4 regions of the Clostridioides sp. LIBA-6822 genome follow, and region 2 is predicted to be linked to each of the others. Evidence: riboswitches for the same ligand, from Rfam matches in the RefSeq annotation. Region 2 holds a riboswitch; each other region holds the start of a gene.
What was found. Region 2 has a riboswitch for cyclic di-GMP ahead of ACTG48_RS18100 (Cys-Gln thioester bond-forming surface protein). Riboswitches for the same ligand answer to the same signal wherever they lie in the genome.

Region 1 (5,178 bases), 1.7 Mb from region 2:
ACGCATAGAGTTTATATATTTTGCTATATGAGGAACTAAACTCTTTAAAGTTAATTGATTAAGTGCAATTTGCATACTCCAATGAAATTTACCTGATTTGAATATTTTATATTTTGAAATACTTTTTTGTAATAACTCGAATACTGCATCAATTTTTAGGTTATTTGCTACACAATCATCATATAAAATATCAGAAAAGCTTTGTTCATATTGTGCTAAAAACAACTTTATTACTTCATTAAATATTTCATCCTTTGATTTAAAATAGTGATAAAACATGCCAACTTCTCCACCAACACTATCTAAAATCATTCTTATAGAGGTGTTCTCATATCCATACTCTAAAAACAACTTAAGTGCATTATCAATAAGTTCATCTCGTTTACCACCATTTAATATTCGTTTTCGTGCCATTTTTGTATCTCCTTTTAAACAGCATATTATTCCGTTCAAATTATATCATGCTATTAAATAAACATCAATAATTAACAAAACGTTGTTCTTTAAATTACCATCTAATTAATAATAAAATCACATAAAACAACTATATAATTTTCATTGTTGTATTTAATAAAATTTCTTCTTCTTTCTTTTAATAAATATTAATATAACTAAAACTATAACAACAAACATAACTATTATTGACAGTACCAATTTTGATAAAATATTATATCTCCTTATACCTCGACTTTTGTGTCTATTTAGAATTCCATGTCCATAAGTTTTAGTTCTTGTAGTCCTTTTTTTTAATTTCACTCTACTTTTACTAGATTTACTACGTTTGTGTCTACTTTTAGATTTAATAGTTTTAAACCTAGTATTATTAGATTGATAACTCTCTTGTGTTGAAGAAATGTATACACTAGAATCAGTAATAACTTCTGCCTCAACTTGTAATGGATTTATAATGCTGATTATAAGTAAAAAAGATATAATTACTCCAATCAACTTTTTCTTTTTTTTCATATTTTCCCCCTCATAAAAACTTATATCTAGTTTATTATAGTATATATTAAAGTAAAAATTACAAAATTTTTCAAATTTCTTATATGTTTTCTTATCTTTAATATATTTTTATTCTGTAAAGTTTCTCTTTTGTTAAAATTCTTTAAATTAATAGTAAATTATGATACTTAGTACACAAAATACAAATTAAATCTACTTTCAACTAAATTTTCCATTTATAATTAAGATAGCTTAATTAATTTATTCTGTTTAGTATTAAATGATGATTTTTACAAAAGAAAAAGAATCCTATGATTAGGATTCTTTTTCTGAGATTTATTAGTGTATTTAAAGCTTACTAGTATCCAATTATGATAAACTTAAACATTCTTCTATATACTGGTTATATACATATCCAGAATATCTTTTTCCACTTTTATCAATATTCACTCTTGCCCATTTCCCAACACTATAACATACTTCAACTTTAAAACCATCAGGAATTGTAGTTATAATTCTAGAGTCTAATGTTCTGTCATTTCTAAGTTCTAAACTTAGACCATTTGTTCTTATATTTCCTACATAATTCTTTTTTCTATCTTTTACCATGTTGTTACTATTGTTTTTAACATTGTTTAATTTTTCTAAATATTTATAAAGTAACCATCCTTTGTCATAATTACTTTCAACTTCTGCCCATATTCCATCAACACATTTTAGCTTGACAATTTTACCTTCTGGTATACTTTTCAACTTCATACTATTTATGTCTGGTCTTTCTCTTAAATTTAATTTAATTTTAGTCTTAAAATTGATGCTAGATTCGCCAAAATTTTTTAACATTAATTCAGATATCATCTTAAGCCCTCCTCTTGCCAAATATTAAGTTATTAAAAATATATACTTTCAACAAATACTTTTAACAAAAAGAATCATTATCTTTTTGGCAACTGGCTGACATGACCTTTATTACATAAAGATTTTAGTCCCTATAGCTTTGCGTCATTAGATTTATCTAATATTGCCTATATCTGAATAATAACATAATTTGAACAATTTAAAAATAATATTACCTCAAATTTTATATTAATTAAATATAAATTAAATTTTTAATTAATAATAAGCAAAAAATACCTTTATATTTATTAATTTAATTATTATTCTTCATAATTCATCTAAAAAATAGTAATTTATCTATGATACTATTACTTTTAACAAATCTTTTTTAATAAATATTAATACATAAAAATAATCAATAATTTTTTATATACTTAATTAATATTAAAAATTATTGATTAGTAAAAAACTAAAAATAAAATATATTAATTATATTCTTTTTTAAAATTCTTACTAATTTCTTTAGGGTATATTTTGTATAAACACTTTATCATAAGAAGTTTATATTTTACTTTTTTAATAACTTGACAAAATAGTAATATTATTATATTATGGTTATAGACCGACGGTCAGTTTAATTTTTATATATCTATGACTAATATAAAATAAATCTAAAATATTCAATACAAAATTTTTAAGAAATGAGGATTATTTATGCTTAAGAGAATATTATTAAAAGATTTAACTCGAAACAAAGTGATAACAATTACTCTATTTATTTTTATTTTGCTTGCATCAATGCTGGTATCTAGTGCAACGAGCATCATTATAGAACTAACTCATTCCATGACTTCTTTGTTTCAAAAATCCCATGCGCCTCATTATGTTCAAATGTATTCTGGCAAATTAAATCAAGAAGAAATTGACAAGTTTTCAGCTAAAACTCCATATGTAAAAAAGCAACAAACTACTGAACTTTTAAATATAAATGGAGCTAATATTTTTTTAGGAAATAAAGGAGAAAATCAGGCTAATAGTGTACTAGAAAATAGCTTTACAAAACAAAATGATAAATTTGACTTTCTATTAGATATGGAGAATCAAATAATGCAAATACAAGATGGGGAAATAGGAGTTCCTGTATACTATATGAAACAATGCAATTTAAAAATTGGAGATAAAATAAAAATTATTAAGGGTAGTTTCTTTATGGAATTTACAATAAAAGATTTTATACGTGATGCACAGATGAACCCTTCTCTTGTTACTTCAAAGCGTTTTTTAATCAGTGATAATGATTGGGGCACTTTAAAAGCTACTATAGGGGAAAGCGAATATCTAATTGAATTTCTATTAAATGATATAAATAAAATTAGTGAGTTTGAAACACTATATCAATCAACTAAGCTCCCACAAACAGGTACATCAATAACTTATTCCACTTATAAACTACTAAATGCTTTGTCTGACGGAATTGTAATTGCTATTGTCATCTTAATTAGCATTCTTCTTATTACAATTTCTATTTTATGCTTACGATTTACTTTAATTACAACGATTGAAGAAGACTACAGAGAAATTGGTGTTATGAAAGCCATTGGTATTCAAAATAGTAACATCCAAAAACTATATTTGATAAAATACGTATTAATTTCATCTTTTGCAAGTTTTCTTGGCTATATATTGTCGTTATTCATAGGAGTTTTTTTTACAAAAAATATTTATATTTATATGGGAACAGTAGATAAAGATATCTTTAGTATTCTTATTCCATTTATAAGTTCAGTTCTTGTATTTGTAGCTATTGTATTCTTTTGTAAACTTATACTTAAAAGATTCAAAAAAATATCAGCAGTTAATGCATTAAGAAATAATCATTCTACAAACTCTGTAATACATGGATATAGCTTACAGCTATACAAAACCAAAATGACAAATGCCAATATATTTCTAGGGTTAAATGAAGTAGTAAGAAAATTTACTGTCTATGGATTGCTTTGTTTTGTCTACATGATTTGTATTTTCCTCATGATTGTACCACTTAATTTTCTAAATACTATTCAATCACCTGAATTTATTACTTATATGGGCGCTGGTAAGAGTGATATTCGTATTGATTTATCACAGACAAATCAAACCCAACATCTTTTTAATTCTATATTACAAAAAATTAACGATGACAATGATGTTGAAAAATATGAATCCTTTACAACAAGTTCATATAAAATAAAAAATAAAAATGGCAAAGTAGAAAATATGAAAATAGAAAATGGAAACTTTAAAACTTTCCCACTTACATATGTAAAAGGTTCTGCACCAACAAAAGAAAATGAAATTGCACTATCTGTTATAAATGCAAATGAACTAGAAAAAAGTATTGGAGATAATTTATCTATTTTCTCAAAAGGTAAAGAGTTAACTCTTACTGTTAGTGGCATATATCAAGACATTACACATGGTGGTAAGACTGCAAAAGCTATGTTACCATCTAACAAAGATAATGTTTTATGGCATGTCATAAATTTAAATTTAAAACCTGGAGTCAATGTAGCAGATAAATTAGAACAATACAGTATTGGTTATTACCCTGCTAAAGTTACAGATATAAATAATTATATAAGTCAGACATTAAGCTCTATTATCAACCAGTTAAGACTTGTTATAAAATTAGCTGTTGTCATATCTATTGTAATTTCTTCACTAATTACAGCAATGTTTTTTAAGATGCTCATTGCCAAAGATACACCACAAACAGCAACTATGCTTAGTTTAGGATTTTCTACTAAAGATATACGTATTCAATATATTACTAGAGCTTTATTAGTACTTATAATCGGAGTTATTTTAGGAATTATTATGGCAAATACACTTGGACAAAAAATATCTGGTTTACTACTTTCTGGTATCTCAAACCTTCAATTTATAGTAAATCCATTAATTGTATATATACTTTGTCCATCAGCTTTAATTCTCACAGTATTAATTACAATTATAGTAATTAATAGAGCAATCAATAAAATAAAAATTATGTCTATTATAGAGTAAGGGGTATGTTATGAATAATATTATAGAAGCTAAAAAAATTATTAAAGAGTATACTATTGCTAAAGGAAATATGCAGCAAGTTTTAAAAGGAATAGATTTATCAATTCAATATGGAGAATTTATATCTATTATGGGTGCTTCTGGGTCTGGTAAATCAACATTACTGCATAACATAAGTGGAATGGATAAATTAACATCTGGTATAGTCAATTTTTCAGGTGAAATGATTTCTAATATGTCCGAAGAAGCATTATCAAAACTTAGATTAAAAAATATGGGCTTTATATTTCAACAAAGTAATTTACTTAAAAACTTAAATATATTTGACAACATAATTCTCTCAGCTTACTT
Region 2 (5,178 bases):
AAAAATGTAAAAAATATAAAAAAATTAAATAAATGAGTATTTTAGAGCATTTAACTGGGTCAAGATAGACTTTGTTTTTTTCTTTATTGTCCTATAAATTAAATATTACAGTACTTTTTTGAGCTAAAAAAAAATAAATTTTAAATATAGAAGAAATTATCTAAAAGGGGGAATAGTATGAAAAGAGAAGTTAAAAGAACTAAAGCTTTGATATATAGTGTTTTATTTTTTTCATTATTATTAGTATTAATATTTGCTTTTGTTTGTGGAATAAAGTACATATGTTCTAAATCTGACAACTCAAAAATGCCTATATATAAAGTTGATACAAATGAGAAAAAAATAGCTTTAAGTTTTGACGTGGCATGGGGAACTAATAATATGGATGAAATTCTAAATACTTTAGATAAACATAATATAAAAGCTACTTTTTTTCTAGTTGGTAGTTGGGTTGATGATAATGAAGATATTGTAAAGGCTATAGATGAAAGAGGTCATGAAATTGGAAACCATTCAAATACCCATGCTAATTTGAAAGAAATATCAAAAGAAGATATAACAAAAGAAATAGAAACGACATCGGGAAAGATATTTAATATAACAGGGAAAAAGACCAATCTGTTTAGACCACCTTTTGGAGATGTAAACAACAAAGCTATGGACATTTGTAGTGATTTAGGTTATAAAGTAATTAAGTGGGATGTGGATTCTATAGACTGGAAAGAGCTTGGACCAAACCACGTAATTGAAAAAGTAATAAAAGAATCTCAACCTGGTTCAATAGTTTTATTTCATGCTAATATAAATGATGTAGATAACTACTTGGACACTATAATAAGTAAACTTAAAAAAGATGGATACAATTTAGTAAAGGTATCAGACTTACTATATAAAGATAATTACATAGTTGACTCTAATGGAGTGCAAAAACCTAGGAATTAATAAGTAATAAATGTATATTTTAAGTAAAGTTGTGGTAAATTATATAATATATGTTAGAAAAGTGTCGATAAAAAGACGGTGTCTATTTTTTGACACTTTTTATGCATGTATGCGATATCAATAATTATAGATTAAATTAATTAAAAAAGTGTCTAATAATTGACTTATTTAAAATAAGTTTAAATATTTTAAATAAGTTATGAATGCTGTAAGACAGTATTTTCAAAGGATATAAGTTTGTTTAAAAGTTGGCATAGAAATTGCTTTGTTAATAAGCGATATGTTCTATAGAAATAAACAATATGTTAAGACATTGTAATAGAAAAACAACATTAACATTATTTGAACAGCTTATAAAAAAATTAATATACTTAAGGGGGCGTACTAGTTGAACAAACTATATTCTATTTTATTAAAACAACACGTTGGTGGTCCAGATAAACCAGTAGTAAGTGTTGGAGATGTAGTAAAAAAAGGAACTCTAATCGCAGAACCAGCTGGATTAGGGGCAAATATTTATGCCAGTGTTAGTGGAAAAATAAGTGAAATAAATGACCAAGCTATAGTAATCGAAGCTGATGAAGTACAAGATGATACTTTTGAACCATTAAAAGGAGAAAGTATACTTGACTTAATTAAAGAAGCTGGAGTTGTAGGAATGGGTGGAGCAGGATTCCCTACTCATATAAAATTAAACATAGATTTAAAAGGTGGAACAATATTAGCAAATGCAGCTGAATGTGAACCTTTATTAGCTCACAACATAAAAGAAATAGAAGAAAGACCAGAAATAGTTTATCAAGGTATAAAATACGCTATGGAAGTTACTAATGCTGGAAAAGGTATGCTAGCAATAAAAAGCAAGCATCCAGAAGCAATAGCAGCATTCAAAAAAGTAATAAAGCCAGGAGATAACATAGAAGTTGCAGAACTAGTTGACATGTACCCAATGGGAGAAGAGAGAGCGATAGTAAGAGATGTTCTAGGTAAATTACTTGAGCCAACTCAATTACCTTCAGAAGCTAATGCAGTAGTAATAAATGTAGAGACATTAACTAGAATAGTAGAAGCTGTTGAGCAAAAAAGACCAGTTATATCTAAAAATGTAACTGTAGTTGGACAATTAAACAGTGGAAAAGAATCTATAGTATTTGAAGATGTACCTATCGGAACTACTGTTGGAGAATTAATTGAAAGAGCTGGTGGAATAAAAGGTGAATACGGAGAGATAATCTTAGGAGGACCTTTCACTGGTAAAGCTACTACTTTAGATACTCCAATAACTAAAACTAGTGGTGGTATAATAGTTACTATGCCATTTGTTAATGAAAAGAGAAAAATGGGTCTTTTAGTCTGTGCATGTGGACCTAATGAAGAAAGAATGAGAGACATAGCAGCTAAAATGGGAGTTACTGATATAGTATCAGTTCAAAAATGTAAACAAGCTCAAGAAATTAAAGGTGCATTAAAATGTGAAAATCCAGGACACTGTCCAGGACAAGCTCAAAAATGTATAGAATTTAAGAAAGCTGGAGCAGAAGTTATATTAATAGGAAACTGTACTGACTGTAGTAACACAGTAATGGGTTCTGCACCAAAATTAAAATTAGGTGTATATCATATTACTGACCATGTAATGAGAACAGTTAATCACCCATTAATAAGAAGAATAAAAGGTGACGTAAGATTAAAAATAAAATAATATAATATAAATAATAATATAATATAAAAATATATGAAAAAAACATCCTTAGAAAAGTTTGAAAAATTACTTTAAGGATGTTTTTTGTTGCAATATGACGATAAGATTATGGAATAATATAAATAATATGGAAGAAATAGACAAAAGGTAATGCATAATGTATAATGATGGAAATAGCTATTAAAATTATATTAGACAAAAATAAAGACTCAAATATGTGGCCATATTGACAAGTAAAAATTTAATGAAGTCAATCATCCAACAGGGTAAAGTTTTTGTGTTATATCAAGATACTCTATGGTATCTTTTTTAGTGTGAAAATATATTTTTGTCTTTTATTAATCAAGAATATCTTAAATAATAAGATTATATTTTAGGATATTCATAAAAAGTGCACTTAAAATACTTAAAAATAAGAATTAAAAATTACTAAAAACCTATTTATAGAAACTGTGAAGTATATCTTAAACCTGGGCACTTAAAAGATATATGGAGTTAGTAGTGCAACCTGCTATAAATATAAATAGGAGGAAAATCTTGAAAATAAAAATTAAAAAATCAAGTATAATTAGTTTAGTAATTGCTTTTAGTATAGCATTTACTGCATTTGCACCAATAATATCTTATGCTGACGAAGTAGATGGAAAAGATATAATACTCGATGGAGAGAAACCAACAGTAGGAGAAACACCAGATGGAGAGAAGCCAACAGTAGGAGAGACGCCAGATGGAGACAAACCAACAGTAGAAGAGACACCAGATGGGGATAAACCAACAGTAGGAGAGACGCCAGATGGAGAGAAACCAACAGTAGAAGAGACGCCAGATGGAGACAAACCAACAATAGGAGAAACACCAGATGGAGAGAAGCCAACAGTAGGAGAGACGCCAGATGGAGAAAAACCAACAGTAGGAGAGACACCAGATGGGGATAAACCATCATTAGAAGAAGTACCAAATGAAATGATACCATCAGAAGAAGAAAAATTAGAAGTGGAAGAAATGAGTTTGAAGAAGAACATTGAAGATATTCTTAATCTTACTGTATCTCAAATAAATAAGATTGTATATAATTTCTGGGAAGACGAAAATGATGTAAAAACAGATGAACAGTCAGAAATTTATGAGGTACTTACTTCACGAGATGGAAATACTAGCTTTTGGTCTAATAATAAAAATTCAAAAGTAAAGAATAGTTGTTTATTAAAAGAAACAGATGGTTCAAATAGACCTTATTTTGATTTAAGATTTGATGATATTACAAAAACTTTAACTTTCGATTATGTAATAGAGGGTCTTATAGGTGCAAGCCATAAGTATGGTAAATATGTAATAGAAGGTGAAGATGGAGAACAAACTGCATTTTGTTACAATAATCATTTAAAATCTCCAAGTAATAAAAATAAGAGTCCATACTTACCAGCAGAAGATTTTAATGGTCAAGAAAATAAAAATGAAGATGCAATTAAATCTATACTATATGCAGGTTCTGAGTTTGATGGATTTGGATATAAGCAACAATTTAATTTAGGTGGAAAAGAATATGAAGGTATGATTCATTTTGCAACTCAAGATGCAATTTGGATTATGCTTGGGCAAATGAATGAGCAAGAGAGACTTAAGCTTTATCAAACTCTTATAGATTCTTATGATAGATTGATAGAGAATGCAAATACTGAAGAAGAAAAAGCTAAATATCTGAAAGACAAGGAAGCTCAAATAAATACAAAAGCTTATTTAGAAGCATTATTAGAAGCTGGTCGTAATGAGTTAAAGCCAAATGATACAGGAAAACCTAGTTTAAGTAGTGGTTTAACTGATATTAAATTTGATAAAATTCAAGATGGAACTTATGAAACAGAATCTATAGCTCTAGTAGGCTACAGTGGTGTGGTTAAGTTGAAATTACCAGATGGAGTAACTGCTTATGATGAAAACGGAAATGTAATAGGTACAGGTGAAGTAGAGATTTCAACACAACAAAAGTTTAAACTTAAGAGCATAGATAAGCCAGATGTAAAAGATAAGGTATCTGCATTATCTTATGATTATATTTTCCCAAAAGCCATTCAATATTTTAAGACAGTTTTTGATTTTGGAGAAAAAGACCACTCATCTGTATTACCAGCTAGTAAGCAAAATTTATTGAGCTATACAATAGAACAAAAAAGTGGTGAAGTAGTTGATTTCAATATAGATGTACCAACGGATGGAGACCCAGATGTAAATCCGCCAATACCACCAAATAATGATAATAATGACTCAAACGGGCATAAACCTAAGCCATCACCACCATCAGATGACACAGTGATAAATCCACCAGTACCACCATCAGATGATACAGTGATAAATCCACCAATACCACCATCAGATGATACAGTGATAAATCCACCAATACCACCATCAGGTGATACAGTGATAAATCCACCAGTACCACCATCAAGTGATATAGTAGAAAATACATCAGTACCATCAAAAAATGATACAATAGTAAACCCACCAGTGCCACCATCACATGATATAGTGGTAAAATC
Region 3 (5,178 bases), 500 kb from region 2:
GTGTATTTAAATCAGAGTTTCCTTTTGATATTCCTTGATATACAGCTGTTGCTGGAACATTTAATGTCACTTTGTCACTTTCAATATCAGTAGTATTTAATACACCTGTTGTTTCTGAATATCCATATGAATTACCAATATTTGTTCCTGGATAGTATGGTTCTCCTTTTATCTCATCCTTATATTTAGCTAATTCTTCTATATAAGTTTTTATTTTTTCTTTAGATTTAGAAACACCCTCAGGGCTATTGTCGTTTATCATTCCATTTAAGTTAAGGTGTGGTATCTTAGTAGCTCCTGCTACACGCACTTTTATATCTCCACCACTTGGAGTATCATAAGGGTATCTTATATATAAGCTTCCTCCACGTTCTGCATCTAAGCTATGAAGCTTACTCAGCTGAATTACATTTTTACCAGTGCTAAGATTTATTTCCCCACTCTTATATGCTCCAGACTCTCCATAATATTGTGTATATATTAACTTCGGAGTCTTACCACTTTTACTTCCAACATATATCGTAATTTCATCTCCAGCTCTAGCAGCTACACCCAATGCCTGCCAGTCATTTCCCATACCTAAGTTATTCGACTTAACAGTATATTTTCCACTCTTATCTTTATATTTTCCTGATACATTTATATCTTGATTAACAGTAGTCACATCAGTAAGTTTTGCTCTATCATTATATAAGTCTTGAGCTAATTTTAATTCTCTTTCTATAACAGTTTTATATGGATGATATTCTCCACTTGCTGTATCTGGAGTATTAAGTCTATCTTTTAGTTCTGTTATTTTTTCTTGAGTTATACCTTCTTTTAATTCAACTTGTAAATCGTCTGTAAATAAGTCTCTTACCTCTTTTTCTATACTGTCATACTCATAGAATTTAAGCTCTGATATATTAGATTTATATGAATAAGATGAGCAGACACTAACTTGTATCTTAGTCGCGTTTATTGGTTCTTTTAATCTAACCATTACGTATTTATTATTATTTACAGGGTCTGTCTTTGTTTCAAAAGGTACATCGCCTAAATTATGTAATTGACCATTTTCATCCCAATAGCGTATCTCAAAGTCGTTTATTGTCTTATCAGAAACATCAAATCTAGGTGTAGCCATAAAAGTATCCATAGTATATGCTTTATCAAAGGTTATGACTGGCCCTCTATTTGTTCCCTCAGCAGCATTGTATTCTGAGAAAGTCCAATGTGTTGTAAAGTCTCCATCTACTATATTAAATTTATCAAATGGATTTTTATCACTATATTCACTTGCATCATATTTAGCTGGATAAGTGACATCAACTATATGATTAGTTGGTATTCCAAATCCAGCATCAGATTTAGGAGTATTAATCAATCTGTAGTTAGGCGTTGTTGGTGCATCTACACTTTCAGTTGTGCCTAGATATATCTTAGACATTCCACTAGTTCCCAAGTGGTTAGTAGCTGTCATTCTAACTTCATATGTTGTATTATCCTTAAGCCCTTCTATTTTTGAACTTGTTCCACGAATAAGCTTATCATTGTATTTTATCCAAGAGCCATTAGAACCTTTTTCTCTGTAATATAAATCAAAATCTTTAGCTTGTTTATGATTTTTCCAACTTACATCAAGAGCTTTAAATCTTCCTTTAATGCTTATGCCTTCTGGTGGCTCTGGTTTTGTATCTGGAACAACTTGAAATTCTAATATACTATCTGGACTAAATTGTATTGGCTTATAGTTTGAGTCTACATTTTCTGGTACTCCATCTAAATTCTCTGATGTTGCATCTTTGTATCCACTAGACCAATCTCCATTTAAAGATTGTATGCTAACTCTATATAATCCATATGCTTCTATATCTCTAACTTCTATAGTATTTTTGCTAGTTTGTAATTTTTTAGTTGATAATACTTTACCTTTACTATCAATCGTATCTAATATAAGTTCATATGCAGATACATTTACTTCATTGTTCCAATAAAAAGATACCTTTTCATTTCCAACAGCAGTACTAGTTGCTATTTTATTAATTTTTGGTATATTCATTTCTGGCTTTGGTATTTCTTTATAAACATTATTTAAAAACTCAACTTTAGATATTTCTGCAAGATTTCTATCATTAGCAGTTGTAGCTGTTATTTTTATAGTTATCTTTTTCACTGCTACTTGTTTGCCAAGATTTATCACTATATCGCTATTTTGAACATCTGCATATGTTTCTAAAGCTGACCTACTATATGTAGATGTCGTAGAGTTATCATCTTTACTAATATTATTATCTTCTTTTGGTGTATCTTTGTCTAAATCAGATTTATCAGTTGATGAACTTTCTTTATCATTGTTTTCTTGTTCATTTGTATTAGAATTTGATTCTTCTTTATCATTTTTTTCTTCTTGAGTATTATCTGAGTTATTATCAGATTGCTCTGTATTTTCTTCTTTATTATTTACTTCTTCTTGCTGTTCCTCTTTTAAAGTTTTTACATACTCTTTATTTTCATAAGGAATCTCTTGAACATTACCATCTTTATCTGTAATCTCAACTATTCCTTTTGCTGGAGCACTCCCTTCAGGAGCTTTAATATTTATGACTTCCATATCAAGAGCTTCTGATAAAGCTATATCCATCACTGCCGGTTTTTCTTCTGATATTTTATCATCTTTATTTGCTGGAGATATTGTAACTCCATTGTTTTCTCCACTAAACAAATCTTCTACAGTACCCTGAATATTTGTATCACTATTTTCTTCTAATGTTACTTTACTTGTATCTACTATAGGATTGGTCGGTACTATACTTTCTAGACTATTTGCATTTTCATTTTGCCCTAGATTTTTATGTACATAGTCTAAGTCAGCAATATCTACCTTCCCATCTCTATTTAAATCATATTCTTTTTTATTTGAATCTATGTTTTCTAAAACTTCATTATAATCATTTTTATCTACTTTTCCGTCTCCATTTACATCACCCATTAAAAATAGTTCATAGTTCAAAGGTTTATTTTTATTATCTACACTTGCTCTATTACTTAATAAAACCCTTTGAGAATAACTTGATATATCAATATCTTTAACTTCTTTATTCTTAAATCCACTTCCAGAGACTTCTACCTTGTATTTTCCAACAGGTAAATTGCTGAACATAATATTGTAATATGATATATTTTCATCTTTTTCTTTTATTTCACTTCTATTTGCAGATAATTTTTTGATAGTATATTCTATAGTATCTGTTCCTATATTTATACTTCCTGAATTTTTACCTCCAAGTTTTATTATCCCACTATTATTACTACCATCTTTTAATTGTAGCTGTATATCAGTTATACTTTCTGATTCATTATTTTTGATTGGAAGTGAAAAATTTAAATCCACTTCTAGATTCCCCTTTAGCTTTTCTGTAACTGATTTTTCAACTGCCCTTAGTTTCCCCTCTAATATAGGCTCTGCAAAAACATTCAATGGTGCACTACACATGGACACTGCTAGTACACAAGATATTGCCTTTTTCATGAAATAACAATCCTCCCTCAATAAATCTTTAATTTTCCATGAATTTAAATGCTATAGTTTCAGACAATAAAAAAAGACACTCAAAGAGAATCTTTATTATAAATAAAAAGAACTTGCTCTTTTTAGCAACTGGCTGATATGGCTTTATAAGCTTTAATCCCTATAGTTTTGCGTCATTAGATTTCCCTAATTTTGCCATTTAATTTTCAATGCTTTTATACCCATTTTATACTATATTTAAACTTTTTAATACAATTTTTTTATGTTAAAATACAAAAAAAGAATATTTATATTATTATGTTAATATAAATATTCTTTATCATTATAAATACATTACTTATATGTTATTTTCTAATTATTATCTTATTACATATTTCCAGCGCTTATCTATATATTATTATCAAAGTATTTAAATCTCTATAAACACCTATTCTTTATATCTTCCATAAAACTCATGTGTTGCATATATAGTCTTATCACCTGTCATAGTTAATCCAAATCCCATTATTTCATATCCCTTATGTAACATATTTGTACCTTCCTCAGGATTTGTCTTCCACTCATTAAAAATAAAGTTTCCTATATCATCTGCATCTCTATTCGTATATACAGGCTTATCTGGGATTTTATACTTAATTATGTTTTCCCCTTGAACAGAAATGTATCCAGGCTTAATCTCACTCCAATCTAGATACTTCAAAAAAGTAGAATACGAATTTTTACCATTTATAGTGTGAGATAAAGTCTTTTTATTTGCCATTAAATTAGACCAGTCATTTGCTAGACCTTCTAATCTACTTGCTACAGATAACTCTCTTACTCCATTCTCTTTTCTGTATTGTTTTGTAAGAGCATATATTTTTCCCTTTATCCTATCCTTAAATACTTTATCATTTGGATTATAGTACAATCCTTGTTGGTTTGGTGAAGTTTGATTTATACATTGCTTGATGACATTTTGATTTATTCCTCCTAGTACAGTCAATTTATCTGCACCACTTAAAATACTCTTGTTGCTACCATTTTCAACTAAAACTACAGGAGCATTTTTTGCTATTGTAGAAGCTGCCAATGCATCAGTTAGTTGCATACCTTTACTTAAATAAAATTCTTTACTGTTTTTATAGAATTCTTGTATAACTCTCTTATTGGTATCAAATCTATCTGTCCCACCCAATCTAACAGAATTTGTACTCTTAACCAGTTCATCACTTATTATCTCACTAGAACCAAGTGCATAACTTTTTAGACCTGTTGTATCAAATCCTACACTGTTTCCATCTGTAAGTATTATAGGTACTCCATCTCTTGCTGCTACTGGTGATGCACTTATTGCATCTGCTTCTCCTGTAATTCCATTAGCTATAATTACTTTATCTATTGGTTTGATTTCTTTGATTTTTTCAGCTATTTTTATGCTTGTATCAAATCTATTCTCACCAAATATTCTTTGTACAACCTTCTTTTTAGATAGTAACTGATTTTCAACATTTTTACTTATTGTCGATTCTGAACCTATTATATATATAGTATTTGCTTTGTTTAATCTTTCCATAGTAGTATTTGGGATTTGATTTTGTTTTGTCATTAAAATAGGTGCGTTTAATGCTCCTGCTAAACCACTTGCACTCAAGCCATCTGACAAGCTATTATCCGAATTGATTAGT
Region 4 (5,178 bases), 2.1 Mb from region 2:
TTTTTTCTTTTTCATATCTTCTAATACATCTAATGCAGTAGTATAAAATTGTATATCATCTCGATAAGGTTTGGCTATACTTAAAGAAGTAGACTGTACATAGGCTAAAAAGATAATAATACATATTAATTGAATAAGTAAATCTAAATTAGGGCATTTAATTTTTAAAATATTAAATACTAAGTTAGATAAATATGATTCTACAATATTTGATGAAAGATTATATAATAACGAAAAAACTATTGCAATTAGAGCTATATACAATGCATTACCAGGATTATTATTTTTTTCTAATTGTCCTCGAATTCTAGTCTGCTCGATTTCTATCTTTCGAATGCTATCTACAGTTTCAATTTCATTATAATGATTATATATTTTTATATAATATTCATGGTATTTTTTTATATTTTTCTTATTTCCTTTAAAACGTTTTTTTAATTTTCTATTTTGATTCCAACTTATCAAGTTCATAAAATCCTCCATAAATTCATATACAATATACTTTAATTTATAGCATATTTAAGAACTTATATCAGCAATTTGTCGAACGATTTTTAGATGAAAATAGAGCAAGACTACATGAGAAAAATTCACATATATTTATTCTGATGATGTGTGGTCAACGATGGATAGAGCTAGAGCGTTTGTAAAAGCTAGACATAGATTTAATACTTATATTATAGTAAAAATCTTAATAAATAAGTTATAATATAGATATAAGTTGTATGTAGAAAGATTCTAACAAAGGAGATGATACTATGAAATATAAAATACGATATATTTTAGTAGGAATATGCTTAATGTTGTGTATATATCTTACAACATTTATAAAGCCTACAATAAATTTTTCAGCTAAAATAAATGGTATCACTACTGAGGATTATAAGAGAATAAAAAAAGAAGAACAGGGTTTACCAATAAATGTAGATATTAAGCGTTTAAAACATGTTGATATTCAAGTTAAAGTTAAATCACCAAACATATTAATAAAAGATATAAAATTTAATTCAGATGGTTTTTACGATTTTCTGAGGGATAATGAAAAAGTTAGGATGTTGGGAGATAGTATTGTAACATATAATAAAAAACATACTGAAACCCTTGAAGTATACTTAGAAAGCGCTAATGATAAAGAATTAAAAGATATAATTGGAAATTTCAAATATGTAATATCATGGAAAAATATATGGAATTATCAAAGCGAAGAAATATTCTATCTAAAAGACTATTTGAAATAGACTAGAAGGTAGCAATTAACTCTAGTTACTACCATACTTGTGTCTAAAAAATATTGGTATATGTTAACTTATATAATAAGTTGGAGATATATTATTAATGTGAGGAGATTAATTATGAAGAGGATAAAGTTAGTATTAACAACAGCATTATCTATTATTGCAATGTTTCTAATATTACATTCAACGCCTGCACTAGCACTAAAGACTCATGTATTTTTTAATGGATATTTCAAAGAAGCTATTACTACAGGAATAGTTGATGATGAGTTTCATAACAAAATAGACAAAGAAAAGTTGTCAAAAGAAAATGCAAAATGTTATACATTAACTAAACCTCCAATTGAGAAAGCTACAGAATCATACTTGAGAAATTATAAGGTCACTAAGAAAAGTCCTTTATATTTTGCTGAATATTATGGAGATTGTTAAACGTTATAATAATTTTTTATAGTATTTTCTCATAACTATTTAATTATATTGGTTGACAAAAACAGTATGAAATCATACAACATTAGATAAATCAAAAGAAGATGATAGGGTAATCCTATTACCTTCTTTTGATTATCAATTCTATTAGTATTTTATAAATAGTTTATACAGTTATATACCTCTTTCTAATTAAATAATATAAGGTTGTTGTTATAATAGCTGCTAATATCATTGCTATTATTGTAATGTCTAATCTTCTTGTAAATAAGCCTATTGCTATGTATTCAAGGCTCATTGCATAGCGATAAAGAACTTCCAGTTTAATGGTTCTTTTTCTATCTATATCTCCATATATTGATTCTAATTTATTAAAATATTTTTCACTATAAAAACCAATCTTAACTTTAATTAAAGATATTATTGTAGTTGCTATTATAATTCCTATTCCAAGAAACATAAGATAGATATTCTGAGTTTTCATAGTAGAGACCTCCTTTATAATATGATTTTATATATAATCGCCAACTTATAATTAGATTAATTTTCTTAATCAAAGTATATCAGTAACACAAGTATAAAGAGTATCTAAAATATTACAAATATTAACAGGTTATCTAAAAGTATAGTAAAAGTTGTAATAATAAAGCGAACGAAAATTATCATACTAAAACATAAGACGTGTTATAATTGTATTAGATATATACATTAACATACACTAAGCACTCTTTTTATTATGAGTGCTTATTTTTTTGAAATACATTAATGTATAAAAACTATCAGGGACATGACTTATCATATCTTAAAAACGATTTAAAGGGGTCTTTTTCATAGACCAAAATATATGATATAATAAAAAAATAGAAGTGTATTGGTAGTACACTTCTATTTCTGTAACTAAGCATTCTCATGTCGAGGAGTGTTTTTTTCATTTATCCAAACAACATTATTTACTTCATCAATAATTATCTCATATATACTAGCAATAAAAAAAGACTCTAAAAGAGTCTTTCCCGAAAAATCTATATATTATAATATAGTTATATTTTCTGCCTGATGACCTCTAGCACCTTTAACTATATCAAAGCTTACTTTTTGACCTTCTTCTAGTGATTTAAATCCTGAAGTTTGTATAGCTGAGAAATGAGCAAATACATCCTCTCCACCTTCTACTGTTATAAAACCAAATCCTTTTTCATTGTTAAACCATTTTACTATTCCATTATTCATTAAAAATACTCCTATTAACCTGTATCAAGATATACTTGATTTAATTGTGTATTACCACAAATACTATTGTATCATAGATTAATAGAAATGTCTACTTAATTATATTTTTTAGTTAACATTTTTGGTTATTCTTAATATTAAAAATATATTTGAGCGTTTTATATTGCTATAGATTAATAGAAATGTAGATAAAACTAAAAAGGGTTCTCTAGAAAACAAAATCTATTTAATTATACTTACTCACCAATATCATAACTTGATGAAAACAATACTCTACTACATTTTATCCGTACTCTAGTATAAAATCATTTAACTGTGTATTTAAAAAATTACAATAATCATATGAACTATCAATATAAGCAGTCAACATATGTGTACACTTATACATTTTATGTCTAAACATATGAATTATTATCCCCCTAAAAAACTTTCATAAAAACAAAAAGAACAATATTTTTTTGGCAACTGGCTGACATAATTTATAAGAATTTTATAAATTTTAGTTCCTATAGGCTTTATGCCACTAAATTCCTCTAGTTTTGCCAATTTAGTTTTATTCTACAATTTAATAATACAATGCAATTAGTTATTATTCAACATATGTGTTTGAAAATTGAATAAGTTTATAGATATGAATAATATTTTTTATATATAAAAACAAACTAAATAAGTAGAATATATGGCAAATTTTACCTGTAGTTTTTGTGTTAAAAAGCTCCTATCATTAGTTTAAGTTAGACTGAATGAGGGAGCGACACAAGATGGAAGAAGAAATGTTAATAGAAAAATTATTAAGAGCAGAACTAATATTAATGGAGTATTTATGGAAAAAAGATTCTATAATATCTAAAAAAGAAATTGTAAAATATATAAAACAGAGGTATGGATGGCATAAAAGTACAATAAAAACACTATTAAAAAGATTGGTTGATAAAGGTTATTTGGCTAGAGATATTATAAAATTTCAATCTCATTATAAAATAACAATAGATAACGAAGAATATTACGCTTTTAAGAAAAAGGTACTAAAATCTAGTAAAAGTAGAAAAATAATGCGTTTTCTTACTACCACACATAAATCTATAAGCAAAGATAAGTTAGATTCACTAGAAGAGTATTACAGTAACTTAAAAGAATGATATGGTGAAAATTGGGTGGTATTATTTACCTTAATTATCTTGTTTGGAAAACTTTATTAAGATAGAATTTTATTTATATATGAATCGACAAGAGGGTATATATAACGTGAAAATTAGTAAATTACCAGAAGCGGAATTAAAAGTTATGAGATATATTTGGGAATCATATAGAATATTGACATCAAGAGAAATTGTTGAAGCCATGGAACAAAAATATAAATGGAAAGACACGACTACATTTACAGTATTAAAAAGATTGCAAAGAAGAGAGTTTTTAGAAACAGGGAAAATAGATAAACGTACTCACTATAATGTACTAGTAAAAGAAAAACAATATCAGAGATTTGAAACAAGAGAATTCATAAAAAATATACATAAAAATTCAATTAGAAGTTTGATTTCAGCATTACATAAAAATGATGAGAAAGTAGATGAAAAAAATTAAATGAGTTAGAAGAATATTTTAAGAGTTTGGAAAAAGATGATTAATAAAAAATATAGTATTATTTAATAAAAAAATGGAGTAGCAATTTTTTGCCACCTATTTGCCGCCCAACTTATTATATAAAATTAACTATAAATAAAAATATAAGATAAAATAAAAACATTGATTTAATGTCTGATATTTTAATGGTTTCAAAATAAATATAAATAAAGACAAAGAAAATACTACAATTTATAACCGAAATTCAAGTACTTGTAACTAAATAGCTAGATTTCAATGATATATCAAACAAATCTTCAAACAATCAGATAATATCACAAATTCACTTACATTTTGTTTAAGTTTAATCTATAGTATATATAAATAATAATAAAGTAATAAACTTCGAAATCAAAAAAATGAAGAAGGTGTTTGTATGTATAAAATAGGTGAAGCTTCAAAAATAACTAAAATATCATCTAGAATGCTTAGATATTATGATAAAGAAAATATATTGAAACCTAGTCACATAGAAAATAATGGATATAGGTACTATACAGAAGGAGACATTAGTATAATATCAAAAATAAAAAACTTAAGAAGATATGAGTTTTCTTATGAAGAAATAAAAGATATATTTGATAATAATAAATATGAAAATATAGATATATATATCAATAAGATTGAAGAACTAACAAAAAAAATAAATAAATATGGATAT

Region 1: it holds a riboswitch for cyclic di-GMP, as region 2 does, so the genes downstream of both, ACTG48_RS10465 (SH3 domain-containing protein) here and ACTG48_RS18100 (Cys-Gln thioester bond-forming surface protein) in region 2, are expected to answer to the same signal.
Region 3: it holds a riboswitch for cyclic di-GMP, as region 2 does, so the genes downstream of both, ACTG48_RS15930 (M60 family metallopeptidase) here and ACTG48_RS18100 (Cys-Gln thioester bond-forming surface protein) in region 2, are expected to answer to the same signal.
Region 4: it holds a riboswitch for cyclic di-GMP, as region 2 does, so the genes downstream of both, ACTG48_RS07535 (cold-shock protein) here and ACTG48_RS18100 (Cys-Gln thioester bond-forming surface protein) in region 2, are expected to answer to the same signal.

Annotation. Positions count from the first base shown of each region.
Region 1 covers NZ_CP196995.1:2,178,392-2,183,569, forward strand. The annotation lists gene ACTG48_RS10455 (TetR/AcrR family transcriptional regulator) at 1-414, opposite strand, end outside; gene ACTG48_RS10460 (hypothetical protein) at 568-966, opposite strand; gene ACTG48_RS10465 (SH3 domain-containing protein) at 1,315-1,803, opposite strand; cyclic di-GMP riboswitch class I at 1,888-1,981, opposite strand; gene ACTG48_RS10470 (FtsX-like permease family protein) at 2,497-4,827, shown strand; gene ACTG48_RS10475 (ABC transporter ATP-binding protein) at 4,838-5,178, shown strand, end outside.
Region 2 covers NZ_CP196995.1:3,831,806-3,836,983, reverse strand. The annotation lists gene ACTG48_RS18110 (polysaccharide deacetylase family protein) at 178-942, shown strand; gene prdC (proline reductase-associated electron transfer protein PrdC) at 1,331-2,644, shown strand; cyclic di-GMP riboswitch class II at 3,081-3,166, shown strand; gene ACTG48_RS18100 (Cys-Gln thioester bond-forming surface protein) at 3,182-5,178, shown strand, end outside.
Region 3 covers NZ_CP196995.1:3,331,850-3,337,027, forward strand. The annotation lists gene ACTG48_RS15930 (M60 family metallopeptidase) at 1-3,511, opposite strand, end outside; cyclic di-GMP riboswitch class I at 3,633-3,718, opposite strand; gene ACTG48_RS15935 (cell wall-binding protein Cwp9) at 3,939-5,178, opposite strand, start outside.
Region 4 covers NZ_CP196995.1:1,563,772-1,568,949, forward strand. The annotation lists gene ACTG48_RS07515 (hypothetical protein) at 1-471, opposite strand, end outside; gene ACTG48_RS07520 (hypothetical protein) at 759-1,238, shown strand; gene ACTG48_RS07525 (hypothetical protein) at 1,353-1,667, shown strand; gene ACTG48_RS07530 (hypothetical protein) at 1,831-2,148, opposite strand; gene ACTG48_RS07535 (cold-shock protein) at 2,694-2,894, opposite strand; cyclic di-GMP riboswitch class I at 3,352-3,448, opposite strand; gene ACTG48_RS07540 (BlaI/MecI/CopY family transcriptional regulator) at 3,656-4,033, shown strand; partial or broken gene ACTG48_RS07545 (BlaI/MecI/CopY family transcriptional regulator) at 4,140-4,522, shown strand; gene ACTG48_RS07550 (MerR family transcriptional regulator) at 4,894-5,178, shown strand, end outside.